DNA from 2 places in the Streptomyces sp. NPDC051133 genome. Region 1 is predicted to be linked to the other one. Evidence: predicted binding sites of a transcription regulator. Region 1 holds the regulator's gene; the other holds the start of a gene.
The links. The regulator HrcA, encoded in region 1, represses chaperone genes, less so after heat shock. The targets are predictions, from matches to a motif close to TTNGCACTCNGNNNNNCNGAGTGCNAA.

Region 1 (10,263 bases):
GGCGAGCTCGTCGCGGGAGACGCCGCCCTCGGGGCCGACGACCAGCACGATGTCGCCGCGGGCGGGGAGTTCGGCGGTGGCGAGGGGCACGCTGGTGTGCTCGAAGTCGGAGTGCAGCACGGCGGCGAAGTCGGCTTCGGCGAGAAGCGCGGCGACCTGCTTGGTGCTCGCCGCGTCCGCGACCTCCGGGAAGCGCAGCCGGCGGGACTGCTTGCCGGCCTCGCGCGCGGTGGCCCGCCACTTGGCGAGCGCCTTCAGGCCCCGGTCGCCCTTCCACTGGGTGATGCAGCGGGCGGCCTGCCAGGGCACGATCGCGTCGACACCGGTCTCCGTCATCGTCTCCACGGCCAGCTCGCCCCGGTCGCCCTTGGGCAGGGCCTGGACGACGGTGATACGGGGGCTGGGCTCGGGTTCCACCGGGAACTCGAACGGCTCGACCACCAGGTGGTCCTTGCCCGACACGCTGACGACGACCCCGGCCGCCCCCCGGCCGTCGCCGTCGGTGAGCACCACGTTCTCCCCGGGCTGCAACCGCCGCACGGAGACCGCGTGCCGCCCCTCGGGGCCGGTGACGTCGACGACCGAGCCGGGGCCCACGCCCTCCAGCGAGTCGACGAGGAACACGGGAGCGGTCATCTCGGGCCTCCCTCGGCCGACAACGCTGTCCTGGCGGCGTCGAGTTCCTCGGCCAGCACCTCCACCAGCCGCCCGGCGGGCAGCTCCCGGGCCATCCGGTGCCCCTGACCGGCCCACAGCGCCATGCCCTGGGCGTCCCCGGCCTTGGCGGCGGCCTTGCGCAGCGGAGTGGTGAGGTGGTGGATCTCCGGGTACGCGGCGGGGGCGTACGGACCGTGCTCGCGCAGGAAGCGGTTGACCAGTCCGCGCGCCGGGCGGCCGGAGAAGGCGCGGGTCAACTCGGTGCGCGCGAACAGGGGGTTGGTGAGTGCCTGCTTGTGCAGGGCGTGGGCGCCGGACTCCGGGGTGGCGAGGAAGGCGGTGCCCAGCTGGGCCGCGCTCGCGCCCGCCGCGAGGACGGCGGCGATCTGGCTGCCGCGCATGAGACCGCCGGCGGCGACGACCGGTATGCCGACGGCCTCCCTGATCTGCGCGATCAGGGACAGCAGCCCGATGCCGGAGCCGTCGTTCTCCGGGATGTCCCGGTGCGTGCCCTGATGGCCGCCGGCCTCCACGCCCTGGGCGATCACCGCGTCCGCGCCGGCCCGCTCGACCGCGCGGGCCTCCTCCGCGGTGGTGGCGGTGACCAGGGTGAAGGTCCCGGCGCGGCGCAGGGCGTCGAGGGCCTCGCGGCTCGGCACGCCGAAGTGGAAGGAGACCACCGGCACCGGGTTGTCGAGCAGCACGGCGAGCTTGGCGTCGTACCCGTCGTCCCGCCCGCTGTCCGGGTCGCCCAGCTCCGTGTCGTACCAGGCGGCCTCGCCGGCCAGCTGGTGGGCGTAGAGGTCGACCGCTCCCGACTCGGCGTATTCGGGCTGGGGCATGAACACGTTCACGCCGAAGGGGCGGCCGGTGAGCCCTCGCAGCTGCTTGATCTCCTGGTACATGCCGTCGGCGGTCTTGAGACCGGCGGCGAGGAATCCGAGACCGCCGGCCTCGGAGACGGCGGCGGCGAGCTGCGGGACGGAACCGCCGCCCGCCATGGGAGCCTGCACGATCGGGTGGGGGAAGAGATCGGTCAGCGCGGAGGACATGACCGCATGTTGTCACGTCCTTTGAAAGAGTCCGAATCCGGGCTTCCCGCGGCATAGGCCAGGGGCATAGGGGGTGCCGCGGCACCGCCCATGCCCCTTTCCGCCCGGCCGGATCAGCGCCCGTTGAACGCGTCCTTCAACCGCGAGAACAACCCCTGCTGCCCCGGCTGACCGTGCCTGCCCGGGAGCCGACCCCCGGACCCCCAGCCAGGCCGCAGCTCGCGTCAACGCCCGTTGAACGCGTCCTCCAACCGCGAGAACAACCCCTGCCACCCCGGCTGACCGTGCCCGCCCGGGAGCCGACCCCCGGACCCCCAGCCAGGCCGCAGCTCGCGTCAACGCCCGTTGAACGCGTCCTCCAACCGCGAGAACAACCCCTGCCACCCCGGCTGACCGTGCCCGCCCGGGAGCCGACCCCCGGACCCCCAGCCAGGCCGCAGCTCGCGTCAACGCCCGTTGAACGCGTCCTTCAACCGCGAGAACAACCCCTGCTGCCCCGGCTGGAACTGGCCCGTCGGGCGCTCCTCGCCGCGCAGCTTGGCCAGTTCGCGCAGCAGGCGCTCCTGCTCGGGGTCGAGCTTCGTCGGGGTCGTGACCTCCACGTGCACGATCAGGTCGCCCCGGCCGCCGCCGCGCAGATGCGTGACGCCCCGGTTGTGCAGCGGGATCGACTGGCCGGACTGGGTGCCGGGCCGGATGTCGACCTCCTCCATGCCGTCCAGGGTCTCCAGCGGGACCTTGGTGCCGAGGGCCGCCGCGGTCATCGGGATGGTGACCGTGCAGTGCAGGTCGTCGCCGCGCCGCTGGAACGTCTGATGCGGCAGCTCGTGGATCTCGACGTAGAGGTCACCGGCCGGGCCGCCGCCGGGGCCGACCTCGCCCTCGCCGGCGAGCTGGATCCGCGTGCCGTTGTCCACACCGGCCGGGATCTTCACCGTCAGGGTGCGGCGGGAACGGACCCGGCCGTCGCCGGCGCACTCCGGGCACGGGGTCGGCACGACCGTGCCGAAGCCCTGGCACTGGGGGCAGGGGCGCGAGGTCATGACCTGGCCGAGGAAGGACCGGGTGACCTGCGAGACCTCACCGCGGCCACGGCACATGTCACACGTCTGGGCGGACGTGCCCGGGGCCGCGCCGTCACCGTTGCAGGTGTTGCAGACGACCGCGGTGTCGACCTGGATGTCCTTGGTCGTGCCGAAGGCCGCCTCGTCCAGCTCGACCTCGATCCGGATCATCGCGTCCTGGCCGCGCCGAGTGCGCGAGCGCGGGCCGCGCTGCGACGCCGTACCGAAGAACGCGTCCATGATGTCGGAGAAGTTGCCGAAGCCACCGGCGCCGAAGCCGCCCGCACCGGCACCGCCGGCCTGCGAGAGCGGGTCGCCGCCGAGGTCGTAGACCTGCTTCTTCTGCGGATCCGACAGCACCTCGTAAGCGGCGTTGATCTCCTTGAACCGCTCCTGGGTCTTCGGATCGGGGTTGACGTCCGGGTGCAGCTCGCGCGCGAGCCGGCGGAACGCCTTCTTGATCTCATCCTGCGACGCGTCGCGGCGCACGCCGAGAACGGCGTAGTAGTCCGTGGCCACTTACGACTCCGCCAGGATCTGTCCGACGTACCGTGCCACTGCGCGTACCGCTCCCATCGTTCCCGGGTAGTCCATGCGGGTCGGTCCGACCACGCCGAGCTTGGCAACCGCCTCGCCGCCCGAACCGTAGCCCACCGACACCACGGAGGTGGAGTTGAGTCCTTCGTGGGCGATCTCGTGCCCGATGCGCACGGTCATGCCCGGATCCTTCGCCTCGCCCAGGAGCTTGAGGAGCACGACCTGCTCCTCCAGCGCCTCCAGGACGGGCCGGATCGTGAGGGGAAAGTCATGCCCGAAGCGGGTGAGATTGGCCGTGCCGCCGATCATCAGCCGCTCCTCGTTCTCCTCGACGAGTGTCTCCAGGAGGGTGGAGAGCACCGTGGAGACCGTACCGCGGTCCTCCGGATCGAACGCCTCCGGCAGGTCCTCGACGAGCTTCGGCACATCCGTGAACCGGCGGCCCGCGACCCGGCTGTTCAACCGCGCCCGCAGATCCGCGAGCGAGGCGTCCCCGAACGGCGCCGGGCAGTCGACCATCCGCTGCTCGACCCGGCCGGTGTCCGTGATCAGCACGAGCATCACGCGCGCGGGGGCGAGCGCGAGCAGCTCCACGTGCCGCACGGTGGACCGGGTCAGGGACGGATACTGCACCACGGCGACCTGCCGGGTCAGCTGCGCGAGCAGCCGTACGGTCCGCGCCACGACGTCGTCGAGGTCGACGGCGCCCTCCAGGAAGTTCTGGATGGCCCGCCGCTCGGGCGCCGTCATCGGCTTGACGCCCGCCAGCTTGTCCACGAACAGCCGGTAGCCCTTGTCGGTGGGGATGCGTCCCGCGCTGGTGTGCGGCTGCGCGATGTACCCCTCGTCCTCCAGGGCCGCCATGTCGTTGCGGACGGTCGCCGGGGAGACACCGAGGCTGTGCCGTTCCGTGAGCGCCTTGGAGCCCACGGGCTCCTCGGTGCCGACGTAGTCCTGGACGATCGCGCGCAGCACCTGAAGCCTGCGTTCACTCAGCATGCGCGCACCTCCAGCACGTCGTCCCGTCGTCCGTCCGAGTCGTCCACCTGGCACTCTTCCCGTGCGAGTGCCAGCGTTCCCCGCGCCCAGTGTACGGCTGTCGGGTACACACAGGGCAAGGTCGGTCCCGCCCCCTTCGGTTCCGTACCACCTCGTACCGTTAGCGTCGCGGTATGACGGTGACTTGGGAAGACCTGGGATGGGAGCGGCTGGCCGCCGGGGTCGGGCGGTGCCGGCTGCCCGGCTGGGACTGCACGGTGGGGCTCGTCCTCGGCGAGGGTACGGCACTCATGGTGGACGCCGGCTCGAGTCTGGCCGAGGGAGCGCGTCTGCGGGCCCAGGGGCAGGAGCTGGCCGGCGGGCGTGTGACCCATCTCGCGCTCACCCACCCCCATTTCGACCATGTCTTCGGGGCGTCCGCGTTCGCCGGGGCCGAGGTGTACGCGGCGGTGGGGACGGACGCGGTGCTGGCGTCGGAGCGCGCGGAACTGCGCGGGGACGCGATCCGCAACGGTCTGCCGGAGGCCGACGCGGACGAGGCGGTGGACGCACTGGTCCCGCCGCAGCACCTGGTCTCCGGCGAGTGGACGCTGGACCTGGGCGGCGGCCGGCAGGTGCTGCTGGCCAACGTCGGCCCGGGCCACACCCCGCACGACCTCGCCGTCCTGGTCGCCGGGGACCGTGAGGTGGTGTTCTGCGGCGACCTGGTCGAGGAGTCGGGCGAGCCCCAGGCGGGCCTGGACGCGGTCCCGTCCCGCTGGCCGGACGCGCTGGACCGGCTGCTCGCGCTGGGCGGGGCGGACGCCCTGTACGTGCCCGGGCACGGAGCGGCGGTGGACGCGGCCTTCGTACGGCGGCAACGGGACGCCCTGGCGGCGCGGTTCGGCGTGTCGTGAGCACGGCCACGTCGCTTCTCCTATCGTCATCCGAATGCGCCCACCCGTCTCCCGCCACCGCCCTTCCAACGAGGGCCCTTCGGGCCCGCGCCCTCGTACGTACTCCGCCGACCTGACCCCGCCGTGGAAGAAGCAGAAACCCGCACCCGAGGTGGCGGCGGAGCCGGGCCTGGTGGTGGAGGAGCCCGGCACCGGGTTCTGCGGGGCGGTGATCCGCTGCGAGGCGGGCACGGTGACGCTGGAGGACCGCTTCGGCAAGCACCGGGTGTTCCCGCTGGAACCGCGCGGCTTCCTCCTGGAGGGCCGCGTGGTGACGCTCGTACGGCCGTCCGCGGGTCCGGTCCGCCCCTCCCGGACGGCCTCCGGCTCGGTCGCCGTCCCCGGCGCACGCGCGCGCGTGGCCCGCGCCGGCCGCATCTACGTCGAGGGTCGGCACGACGCCGAGCTGGTCGAGAAGGTGTGGGGCGACGACCTGCGCATCGAGGGCGTGGTCGTGGAGTACCTGGAGGGCGTGGACGACCTGCCGTCGATCGTGGAGTCCTTCGCCCCGGGCCCGGACGCCCGTCTGGGCGTCCTGGTGGACCACTTGGTGCCGGGCACCAAGGAGTGGCGGATCGCGGAGGCGGTGACCAGCGAGCACGCCCTGGTGGTCGGCCACCCGTACATCGACATCTGGCAGGCGGTGAAGCCGGCGGCGCTGGGGATCGACGCCTGGCCGACGGTGCCCAAGGGGCAGGACTGGAAGACGGGCGTGTGCCGGGCGCTGGGCTGGCCTTCGGAGAACACCGGGGCGGTGTGGCAGGCGATCCTGAAGCGGGTGGGCTCCTACAAGGACCTGGAGCCGGAGCTGCTGGGCCGGGTGGAGGAGCTGATCGACTTCGTCACGGGTAGCGGTGGGGCCTGACCTTCTCGTAGGGGGCGAAGTCGCTGGTGTCAAGTTCGATGCCGAGTGGCTCCAGCGGCGTAAGGTCGCCGAACTTGGTGGTCCGCTGGCACCGGTAATCCGCGTCCTCTCCATTGCCCGTCGGCTCAGTGAGCAGTACGCACTGGCCCATGACGGGATCGATGATGAGGTAGGCGGGAGTTCTCGAAGATCTTCACGATGCTGGCGGTCGTCGGTCGGTCGTCCACAGCAGTCATCTCCGCAGCCCTCCGGTTGCCGCCACCGTGCTGTTACGGCGGCGGCCTACGAACCAGGTTAGGGACCGAACCGGAGTCCCGGGGCGATTCGCTCGCCGGAGTGATCAGTCCACCAGGTCCCGCACCACCGCGTCCGCCAGCAGCCGCCCGCGCAGCGTCAGCACGGCCCGCCCCTCCCCGTACGGCCCCTCCTGGAGGAGTCCGTCCGCCAGCGCGCGCCGGGACGCCGCGAGGCCGTCCTCCTTCAGCAGGGACAGCGGCACGCCTTCGCGCAGCCGCAGCTCCAGCAGGACGCGCTCCACGCGCCGGTCCTCGTCCGTCAGCAGCTCCCGCCCGGCCCCCGGGGACCGGCCGTCCGCCAGTGCCGCCGCGTACGCCCCGGGGTGCTTGACGTTCCACCAGCGCACCCCGCCCACGTGCGAATGCGCGCCGGGGCCGGCGCCCCACCAGTCGGCGCCGCGCCAGTACAGCTCGTTGTGCAGGCAGCGGGCCGCCTCGGAGGTGGCCCAGTTGGAGACCTCGTACCAGGAGAAGCCCGCCGCGGAGAGGGTCTCCTCGGCGATCAGATAGCGGTCCGCGTGCACGTCGTCGTCGGTCATCGGGACCTCGCCGCGGCGGATGCGGTGGGCGAGCCGGGTGCCCTCCTCCACGATGAGCGCGTAGGCGCTGACGTGGTCCGGCCCCGCGCCGATCGCCGCCTCCAGGGACGCCCGCCAGTCGTCGTCGCTCTCGCCCGGGGTGCCGTAGATCAGGTCCAGGTTGACGTGCTCGAAGCCGGCCGCCCGCGCCTCCGCCACGCAACGCTCGGGGCGCCCGGGGGTGTGGGTGCGGTCCAGGATCCTGAGCACGTGCTGCCTGGCGCTCTGCATGCCGAACGAGATCCGGTTGAAGCCGCCCGCGCGGAGGGTGGCCAGGTAGGCGGGGTCGACGGACTCCGGGTTGGCCTCGGTGGTGACCTCGGCGTCCGGTGCCAGGCCGAACTCGTCACGGACCGCGCCCAGCATCCGGACCAGGTCGTCGGCCGCCAGCAGCGTGGGCGTGCCGCCGCCGACGAAGACCGTACGGACCTCGCGCGGGTCGTCGCCCAGGACCTTCCGCGCCAGGCGGATCTCGTCGGTCAGGGTCTGCGCGTAGTTGTCGCGGGACGCCAGCACGCCGCCCGTGCCGCGCAGCTCGGTCGCGGTGTAGGTGTTGAAGTCGCAGTAGCCGCAGCGGGTCGCGCAGTACGGGACGTGCAGGTAGAAGCCGAGCGGGCGGTCACCGGCCCCGGCCAGGGCCTGCGCGGGCAGCGCGCCGTCGGCGGGGACGGGCTCGCCGTCGGGGAGTGCGGAAGGCATGCCCTCCATTGTCCAGCACCGGCGCCGTTACTCCGCCTGCAGCACCAGCAGGGCCAGGTCGTCCTCGGGCAGGCCGCCGCCGAAGTCGTGCACCATGCGGCGGATCCTTTCCGCGATCAGCTCGGCGCCGAGCCCGGCACAGCCGGACAGGGCGCGGGCCAGGCCGTCGCCGTCGTCGAACTGGCGGGAGCCGGAGCGCCGCTCGGTCACCCCGTCGGTGACGCACAGCAGGCTGTCGCCCGGCAGCAGCTCCAGGGTCTCGCTGGTGTAGGTCTCGTCCTCGACGACGCCGAGCAGGGTCTGCGGCCGGGCGGCGGTGCGCACCGTGCCGTCGGGGCCGAGGACGAGCGGCAGCGGGTGGCCGGCGGAGGCGAGGGTGCAGCGGACCCCGTCCTCGTGGGGTGTCAGCTCGCCGTAGAGGAGGGACAGGAAGCGGGTCTGCGGGCCGTCGCCGGGGGCCACGGGCCGGCCGCCGGCGGCGACCAGGGCGCGGGCGGCGGCGTCGGCGGCCTCGGTGGCGTCGTCGAGGAGCAGCTGGTTGAGGCGGTCGAGGACGTCGGCGACCCGGTAGCCCTCGCGGGCCAGCAGGCGCAGCCAGGGCCGGGCGAGGCCGATCACGACCGCCGCCTCGGGGCCCTTGCCCTGCACGTCCCCGACGGCGAAGCACCAGCGGCCGTCGCCCGCCGGGAACACGTCGTAGAAGTCGCCGCTGGGGCCGCCCTTGTCGCAGGGCTCGTAGACGAGCGCGCTGCGCATCCCGGGGATCTCGGCGACCGCGCCGGGCAGCAGGCCGCGCTGCAGGACGGCGCTGATGGTGGCCTGGCGGGCGTACTGGCGGGCGGCGCCGATGGCGAGGGCGACCCGGCGGCTGAGGTCCTCCACGAGCCCGGTGACCTCGTCGGGGAAGCCGAGCAGTCCGCACCGGCCGATCACCAGCGTGCCGAGCGGCCGGCCGCCCGCGATCAGCCGGTACGACAGGGCCGTGCCGTCGCCGCTGTGCGGGCCGAGCGCGTCCCCGGGCCACGGGTACGGCTCGGGGCCGGAGCGCAGCCCGTCGCGCGGGTCCGGCGGCTCCTTCTCCAGGGCGCAGCGCAGTTCCTCGATGCGGTTCTCGCTGGCGTGCCAGACCCGGGCGGGTCCGGTGCCGGCGCCGCCGCGCACGGTCGCCTCGTCCTCCAGCCACACCGCGCACCAGTCGGCGAGCCGGGGCACGATCAGCTGGCCGGTGAGGGCGGCGACCAGGTTCTCGTCCAGCTGTCCCGCGAGCAGGTCGGAGGCCTCGGCGAGGAAGGACAGCGCGCCCCGGCCGAGCCAGTCCCGCTCGCCGCCGGCCCGGTGCGGCTGCGGGGCGAGGTCCTCGGCGACCTCCAGGGCGGCCTCCGGGCCTGGGCCGTCCGTGACCGTGCTGCCGCCCGGGGGCAGCCGGGCCCAGACCGTCTTGGTGCCGGTGCGGTAGGTGACGCCCCAGGACTCGGCGAGCGTGCCGACCAGCCGCAGACCGCGCCCGTACTCGGCGGTGTCGTACCTCGCCTCCGGGTCGAGCGCGTCGCGGGGGCCGCGGGAGGGATGCTGGTCGCGGACCTCGACGACGAACGCGCCGGTGTCCTCCAGCCGCCAGTCGACGTCCACGTCCGTACCGGCGTGCACGACGGCGTTGGTGACCAGCTCGCTGACGACGGCCATGGCGTCGTCGACGAGCCGCGCCGTGGCCCCGGGCGCCTCGGCCAGCGCGGACCGCACCAGCGCACGGGCGGACCCCGGCGCGAGCGGGCTCCCGGACAGGGTCGCGCGCCCGCGCACCTCACTGGCGCGGTTCCGCTCCTCGCTCTCCCGCTGCGTCGGTATGGCCGCCATGTCCATGCGGCCCAGGGTGACAGACCGGGGGCACCCATAAGCGCTGAGTCACTGAAGTGTGCAGAAGACGGCCACTTTCGAACGCCGTCGGGCGCAACCTGGCCAGGGGCGCGGAGTGCCTTCGGAGTGCCTCGATGGGCGGATCCGCCGTACGGGAGGCGGGCGACCACGGCGGAACCGCGGTCGCCCGCACACCGAAGCGCCGCCTACTTCTCCCTGGCCCCCGCGTACATCTCGTCGATGAGGTGCTTGTACTCCCGCTCCACCACGGGCCGCTTCAGCTTCAGGCTCGGCGTGATCTCCCCGTGCTCCACGTCGAGGTCCCGGGGCAGCAGCCGGAACTTCTTGATGGTCTGCCACTTCTGCAGCCCGGCGTTGAGCTGCTTGACGTACCCGTCGACCATCTCCACCGTCTGCGGCGCGGCGACGATCTCGGCGTAGGACCTGCCCTCCAGGCCGTTCTCCTTCGCCCAGTCCAGGAGCGCGGGCTCGTCCAGGGCGATGAGTGCGGTGCAGTAGTTCCGGTCGGCGCCGTGCACGAGGATGTTGGAGACGTACGGGCAGACGCCCTTGAACTGGCCTTCGACCTCGGCCGGCGCGACGTACTTGCCGCCGGAGGTCTTGATCAGATCCTTCTTGCGGTCGGTGATGCGCAGGTAGCCGTCGGGGGACAGCTCACCGATGTCGCCGGTGTGGAACCAGCCGTCGGACTCCAGCACCTCGGCGG
Region 2 (6,465 bases), on a different contig from region 1:
AGCCCTCGGCCGAGCAGCGTGCGCGGGCCGGGCAGCAGCGTGGCCCGTACGGCCCCCGGCGCCCCGGTCCCGAACCAGAGCACCGCCTCCTTCACGTCCCCGCCGTCGGAGATCCACTCCGCCTCGGCCTCGGCGGGCACGGCCTCGTGCGGGATGCCCGGGGCGATCTTCAGGGCCGCGCGGGGCGCGCCGAGCGCGGCGGCGACCGCCCAGGACAGGGGCGGCGAGTACGCCTCGGGGTCGAAGATCCTGCCGCGTCCGCCGCGCCGCGCCGGGTCCACGAACACCGCGTCGTACCCGGCGGTGGCGACCTCCGTGACGTCCGCCTCCCGGACCTCGATCAGGCCGGCGAGCCCCAGCGCCTCGGCGTTCGCCCGCGCCACCGCCGCCGTCAACGGGTCCCGGTCCACGGCCAGCACCCGGATGCCGGCCCGCGCCAGTTCGATCGCGTCGCCGCCGATCCCGCAGCACAGGTCGGCGACCGAGGTCACCCCCGAGTCCCTCAGCCGGGCCGCCCGGTAGGCCGCCACGCTCGCCCGCGTCGACTGCTCGACCCCGTTCGGCGTGAAGAACATCCGCCCGGCGTCCTCGGCCGCGAACTTCGCCGCCGCCCGCTGCCGCAGCCGGGCCTGGCCGAGCGCGGCCGACACCAGCTCCGCCGGGTGGTCGCGGCGCAGCCGGGTGGCGACGGCCAGCTCCTGTGCGGGCGCGGTGTCGCGGACCTCGTCGAGGAGGGCGCGGCCTTCGGGGGTGAGGAGGAGAGCGAGGTCGTTCACCGGGTCATTGTGGGCCAGTCGGTGGATGGTGCGCCTGTGGCGGCGGTGTCGCCCGGGGTTCGGGGCCGTGGCCTGGGAGGATCCGGCACCATGCGACTAGTACTACAAAATGACAAATACCGGGCACGCTGGGGGGCGGGTGCCGGCGCCCGCGCCCGGAAACTGGCCGTCGGCTGCTGTGCCGCCGCACTGGCCTCCACCGCCCTGCTCTCCGGCTGCGCGGGGGAGGACTCCCGTGCCGGCGCCGCACCCGGACAGGGCGCCCCCGCCCATCCCGGCCCGCACGCCGGGCAGTTGACCGAACACGCCCGCCTGGTCGCCGCGGCCAAGCGCTGGGGGCTGCAACAAGTCCCGCTCACGCCCCCGCCGCCGCCCGCGAAGAAACCGGTCATCACCGCCCGGGCCGGCTTCGAGGTGGACCACCAGGAGGACTGGTACCTGCCCCCGGTCTTCACCACCGTCCCCACCAAGCAGAAGATCGTCTTCCTCACCATCGACGACGGCTCGGAGAAGGACCCCCGGTTCCTGCAGATGATGCGGGAACTGAAGATCCCGTACACCGCCTTCCTCAGCAACTACCTGGTCAAGGACGACTACGGCTACTTCCGCCGGATGCAGTCCTACGGCCACACCCTCAACAACCACACCCTCCACCACCCGTACCTGCCGGGCCTGTCCTACGAGGAGCAGAAGAAGGAGATCTGCGGCATGCAGGACATCATGGAGAAGCAGTTCGGCGAGCGCCCGAAGGTCTTCCGCCCGCCCTACGGCAACTACAACCAGGACACCCTGATCGCCGCCAAGACCTGCGGCATCAAGTACGCGCCGATCTGGAACGAGGAGGTCTTCGTCGACCACTGGGAGTACCGCGAGGACGACCAGAAGCTGCGCCGCGGCGACATCGTCCTCACCCACTTTCGCGGCCGGGACGACTGGAACGGCACGATGGTCGACGACATGCGCCGCTTCCTGGACAAGGTCACGCGCGAGGGCTACGCCGTGGCCCGCCTGGAGGACTACCTGTGACGCCCGGGAGGAGCCGGCCGGGCGGGACGGCACGGGCCGGCTCCGGGCGGCGCTCGCCGCGCGGCCGGGGCCCGGCCGCCGTCCTCGCCGCGACCCTCCTCCTCGCGGGCTGCGCGCAGTCCGTCGACCCCATCGAACGCCTCGGCAAGAAGGCCGCGGAGCAAGTGCACCCGCACGGCCCGTCGCCCGACCAGCCCTACCGCCGCTGGGGGCTGACCGAGCCCCTGCCGCCCCCGCCCCGGCCCCCCGCCCGCGCCCTCGTCCTCACCCCGCACGCGGGCGGCCGGGCGCTGCCCCGCGTCGTCGACCACGTTCCCACCCGTGACCCCGTCGTCTTCCTCACCTACGACGACGGCTCCGAGCAGGATCCCCGCTTCGTCGACATGGTCCGCGAACTGCGGCTCCCCGTCAGCGTGTTCCTCACCGACAGCATCGTCGGCCCCGGCTACGGCCACTTCGGCCGGCTGCGCGCGCTCGGCGCCGGCATCCAGAACCACACCCTCGACCACCGGGCCCTCGCCGGACTTCCGTACGCCGGCCAGCGCGCCGAGATCTGCGGCCAGCAGGACCGGCTCCGCGCCCACTTCGGTGTCCGTCCCCGGCTCTTCCGGCCGCCCTACGGCGCGTACGACGGCACGACGCTGCACGCGGCGGCCGGCTGCGGCATCTCGGCGATCGTCCTGTGGCGCGCCGCCATGACCCCGACCGACCTCGTCTACACCCACGGCGTCCACCACCTGCGCCCCGGCGACATCGTCCTGGTCGGCCCGGACGAGACGTCGGGGCCGACCCTGCGGGAACGCACGGTGCGGGTGCTGCGGGGGGCGCAGCAGAGGGGGCTGACGGTGGGGCGGCTGGAGGACTATCTGAACTGAGCGGCGGCCGGCGGCGGACCCGGCATGGCCCGTCTTCGGCCGACGCGCCGCACGGCATTGGCACTCCGCTTGACCGAGTGCTAATCGCGGTCATAGTCTCGGCTCTGGCACTCACCACCGGAGAGTGCCAACACGCGACGGGCAGGTCCGGCACCCGCGACGACGGATCCACCTGGTCGCCACCTCAGACAGTTAACCCCGTGAGATCTCCGAAGGGGGAGGTCGGATCGTGACGACCACCAGCTCCAAGGTTGCCATCAAGCCGCTCGAGGACCGCATCGTGGTCCAGCCGCTCGACGCCGAGCAGACCACCGCCTCTGGCCTGGTCATCCCGGACACCGCGAAGGAGAAGCCCCAGGAGGGCGCCGTCCTCGCCGTGGGCCCGGGCCGCTTCGAGAACGGCGAGCGTCTTCCGCTCGACGTCAAGGTCGGCGACGTCGTCCTGTACAGCAAGTACGGCGGCACCGAGGTGAAGTACAACGGCGAGGAGTACCTCGTCCTCTCGGCTCGCGACGTGCTCGCGATCATCGAGAAGTAATCACCTCGAGCATTTTCTGCTCTTGAGCTGCGCCCCTGGCCCCCGCGACCGATAACGAAGCCGGGCGCCCGGGGCGCAGTTGTCTTTACTCCCACAGATTTCCGAGAGGGCTTCCGCTGTCATGGCGAAGATTCTGAAGTTCGACGAGGACGCCCGTCGCGCCCTTGAGCGCGGCGTCAACAAGCTGGCCGACACGGTGAAGGTGACGATCGGCCCCAAGGGCCGCAACGTCGTCATCGACAAGAAGTTCGGCGCCCCCACCATCACCAACGACGGTGTCACCATCGCCCGTGAGGTGGAGATCGAGGACCCGTACGAGAACCTCGGCGCCCAGCTGGTGAAGGAGGTGGCGACCAAGACCAACGACATCGCGGGTGACGGCACCACCACCGCCACCGTGCTCGCCCAGGCGCTGGTGCGCGAGGGCCTGAAGAACGTCGCCGCCGGTGCCTCCCCGGCCCTGCTGAAGAAGGGCATCGACGCGGCCGTCGCCGCCGTCTCCGAGGACCTCCTCGCGACCGCCCGCCCGATCGACGAGAAGTCCGACATCGCCGCCGTCGCCGCGCTGTCCGCCCAGGACCAGCAGGTCGGCGAGCTCATCGCCGAGGCGATGGACAAGGTCGGCAAGGACGGTGTCATCACCGTCGAGGAGTCCAACACCTTCGGTCTGGAGCTGGACTTCACCGAGGGCATGGCCTTCGACAAGGGCTACCTGTCGCCGTACTTCGTCACGGACCAGGAGCGCATGGAGGCCGTCCTCGACGACCCGTACATCCTGATCCACCAGGGCAAGATCTCCGCCATCGCGGACCTGCTGCCGCTGCTGGAGAAGGTCATCCAGGCGGGTGCCTCCAAGCCGCTGCTGATCATCGCCGAGGACGTCGAGGGCGAGGCCCTGTCGACCCTGGTCGTCAACAAGATCCGCGGCACCTTCAACGCCGTCGCCGTGAAGGCCCCGGGCTTCGGCGACCGCCGCAAGGCGATGCTGCAGGACATGGCCGTCCTCACCGGCGCCACCGTCATCTCCGAGGAGGTCGGTCTCAAGATCGACCAGGTCGGCATCGACGTGCTCGGCTCCGCCCGCCGCGTCACCGTCACCAAGGACGACACCACGATCGTCGAGGGTGCCGGCAAGTCCGAGGACCTCACCGGCCGCGTCGCGCAGATCAAGGCCGAGATCGAGAACACCGACTCCGACTGGGACCGCGAGAAGCTCCAGGAGCGCCTCGCGAAGCTGGCCGGCGGCGTGTGCGTGATCAAGGTCGGCGCCGCCACCGAGGTGGAGCTGAAGGAGAAGAAGCACCGTCTGGAGGACGCCATCTCCGCGACCCGCGCCGCGGTCGAGGAGGGCATCGTCTCCGGTGGTGGCTCCGCCCTGGTCCACGCCGTCAAGGTCCTCGAGGGCAACCTCGGCAAGACCGGCGACGAGGCCACCGGTGTCGCGGTCGTCCGCCGCGCCGCCGTCGAGCCGCTGCGCTGGATCGCCGAGAACGCCGGCCTGGAGGGCTACGTCATCGTCTCCAAGGTGGCCGAGCTCGAGAAGGGCAACGGCTACAACGCCGCCACCGGCGAGTACGGCGACCTGGTCAAGTCCGGCGTCATCGACCCGGTGAAGGTCACCCGCTCCGCCCTGGAGAACGCCGCCTCCATCGCCTCCCTGCTGCTCACGACCGAGACCCTGGTCGTCGAGAAGAAGGAAGAGGAAGAGCCGGCCGCCGCGGGCCACGGCCACGGCCACGCCCACTGAGCGCAGCGCTGAGCTTCGGCTGAGCTGAGCCGACGGTGCCCAGTTCCCTGCGGGGGACTGGGCACCGTGCGTTGGTGCGGCGCCGTGCCCGGTTGCGGCGGGTGCGCACCGCTCACCGGAACGGTCGCGTACGTCCGTCACCTCGGCCGGGAAGCCGTCGGCCCCGCCCCGTTCGGCCGGTGGACCGGGAAGACGCCTGCCGCAGCGCTCTCGAACGCCGCCCACCCGCTCACCGACGCGGCGCCGGTGCCGCACGCGAGGACACGCCAGGCGCCGGGGGTCCAGGCGAAGACCGCGTCCTGGCCGAAGCGGCGCCCGAGGCCGCGCGCGGCGGTGTCGCTCAGGCCGACGACGGCGACGCTCTCCTCGCGGTGGGTGCCGTGCACGTCGCCGCCCTCCGCGGACCACCAGGTGAGACCCCGGCGGTGGATCTCGTCGGACAGCAGGCGCTGGGCGCGCGCGTTGGCGTCGGCCGACGCGGTACGGCCGAGGGGGTTCCAGGCGGTGATCACATGGACGGGCGAGCCGCCGGCCGGCTCCGGGAAGGATCCCTGGGTCGTGCCCGAAGGACGGGGCTCGACGCGGACCGTCCGGTCCCGGAAGCGGATGCCGACGACCGCGGTCCGGTAAAGGTCCCAGTTGAGGGGCGTGACGGCTGCTTCGATGGCGTGCACAAGGGCCTCCTGAGGAACGAAGACCCCCTTACCTGTCCAGCAGGGAGATCGGTGCTTACGCGACCCGCCACGCTCGGCGGGGTCGGCCAGGCCGCAAGATCTCATGATCGCGGCCCCGGGATCAAGGGGCCGGGGGCAATCCGAACCCGTTATTGCTCCAGCTCGTCCAGCGCCCCCAGCTGCTGCATCAGCCCCAGCTGGTCGTGCTGCCACCAGGTCTCGGCGATCTTGCCGTCGGCGCCGAAGCGGAACAGCGTCATCCCGGTCATCGTGACCCGCCGGCCGGTGGGCGGGATCCCCAGGAAGTCGCCCTTGTGCGTGGCGCTCCACGTCCAGCGCGCGCAGGCCCGGTCGTCCTGGGCCAGCACGTCCTCGATCGTGAAGGCGAAGTCGAAGCCGCCCCGCCACATCCGGTACTCGCTGCGCGCGTTGTCCAGGCCGATGGTGTCCTGCGGGTTCACCGGATCGTGGCTGTGAACGTCCTCGTCCAGCAGGTCGTTGAGCGGGGGCAGCTCGCCCGCGGTCGCGAGCGCCTCGAAGAACCGCCGCACGGTGTCCTCGGCCAGCCGCTCGTCCCGCACGACGTCCAGATCGGTGAACGAGGGCATCTCGTCACACAGGGCGACCATCTCCCGGAAGATCTTGTCGGTCTCCGGGAGGTTCGAGTTCCGCATCGCGTCCTCGTACGACGGGAACTCCACCACTTCGACGACGTGCGCCGCGTCCGAGCGGTCCTGGGCGACCAGCGCGTGCGTGGCCGTGCGCCTGCCCTTGGTCCGCCTGACCCAGTCGTCCATGAGCCGGTTCATCTCGTCCAGCCGGCTCGTCC

Region 2: groES (co-chaperone GroES) is a predicted target of HrcA. The motif match lies at 2,735-2,761, and genes of this name have one in related genera.

What each region holds. Positions count from the first base shown of each region.
Region 1 is NZ_JBFBBK010000010.1:123,691-133,953, forward strand. It holds gene AB0N17_RS13465 (16S rRNA (uracil(1498)-N(3))-methyltransferase) at 1-636, opposite strand, end outside; gene AB0N17_RS13470 (nitronate monooxygenase) at 633-1,709, opposite strand; gene dnaJ (molecular chaperone DnaJ) at 2,156-3,292, opposite strand; gene hrcA (heat-inducible transcriptional repressor HrcA) at 3,293-4,309, opposite strand; gene AB0N17_RS13485 (MBL fold metallo-hydrolase) at 4,483-5,205, shown strand; gene AB0N17_RS13490 (DUF3097 domain-containing protein) at 5,240-6,109, shown strand; partial or broken gene AB0N17_RS13495 (Uma2 family endonuclease) at 6,087-6,287, opposite strand; gene hemW (radical SAM family heme chaperone HemW) at 6,450-7,682, opposite strand; gene AB0N17_RS13505 (SpoIIE family protein phosphatase) at 7,710-9,536, opposite strand; gene AB0N17_RS13510 (AMP-dependent synthetase/ligase) at 9,743-10,263, opposite strand, start outside.
Region 2 is NZ_JBFBBK010000034.1:27,819-34,283, forward strand. It holds gene AB0N17_RS30200 (class I SAM-dependent methyltransferase) at 1-776, opposite strand, end outside; gene AB0N17_RS30205 (polysaccharide deacetylase family protein) at 867-1,802, shown strand; gene AB0N17_RS30210 (polysaccharide deacetylase family protein) at 1,934-2,677, shown strand; gene groES (co-chaperone GroES) at 2,907-3,215, shown strand; gene groL (chaperonin GroEL) at 3,337-4,962, shown strand; gene AB0N17_RS30225 (DUF3293 domain-containing protein) at 5,100-5,636, opposite strand; gene AB0N17_RS30230 (ester cyclase) at 5,786-6,465, opposite strand, start outside.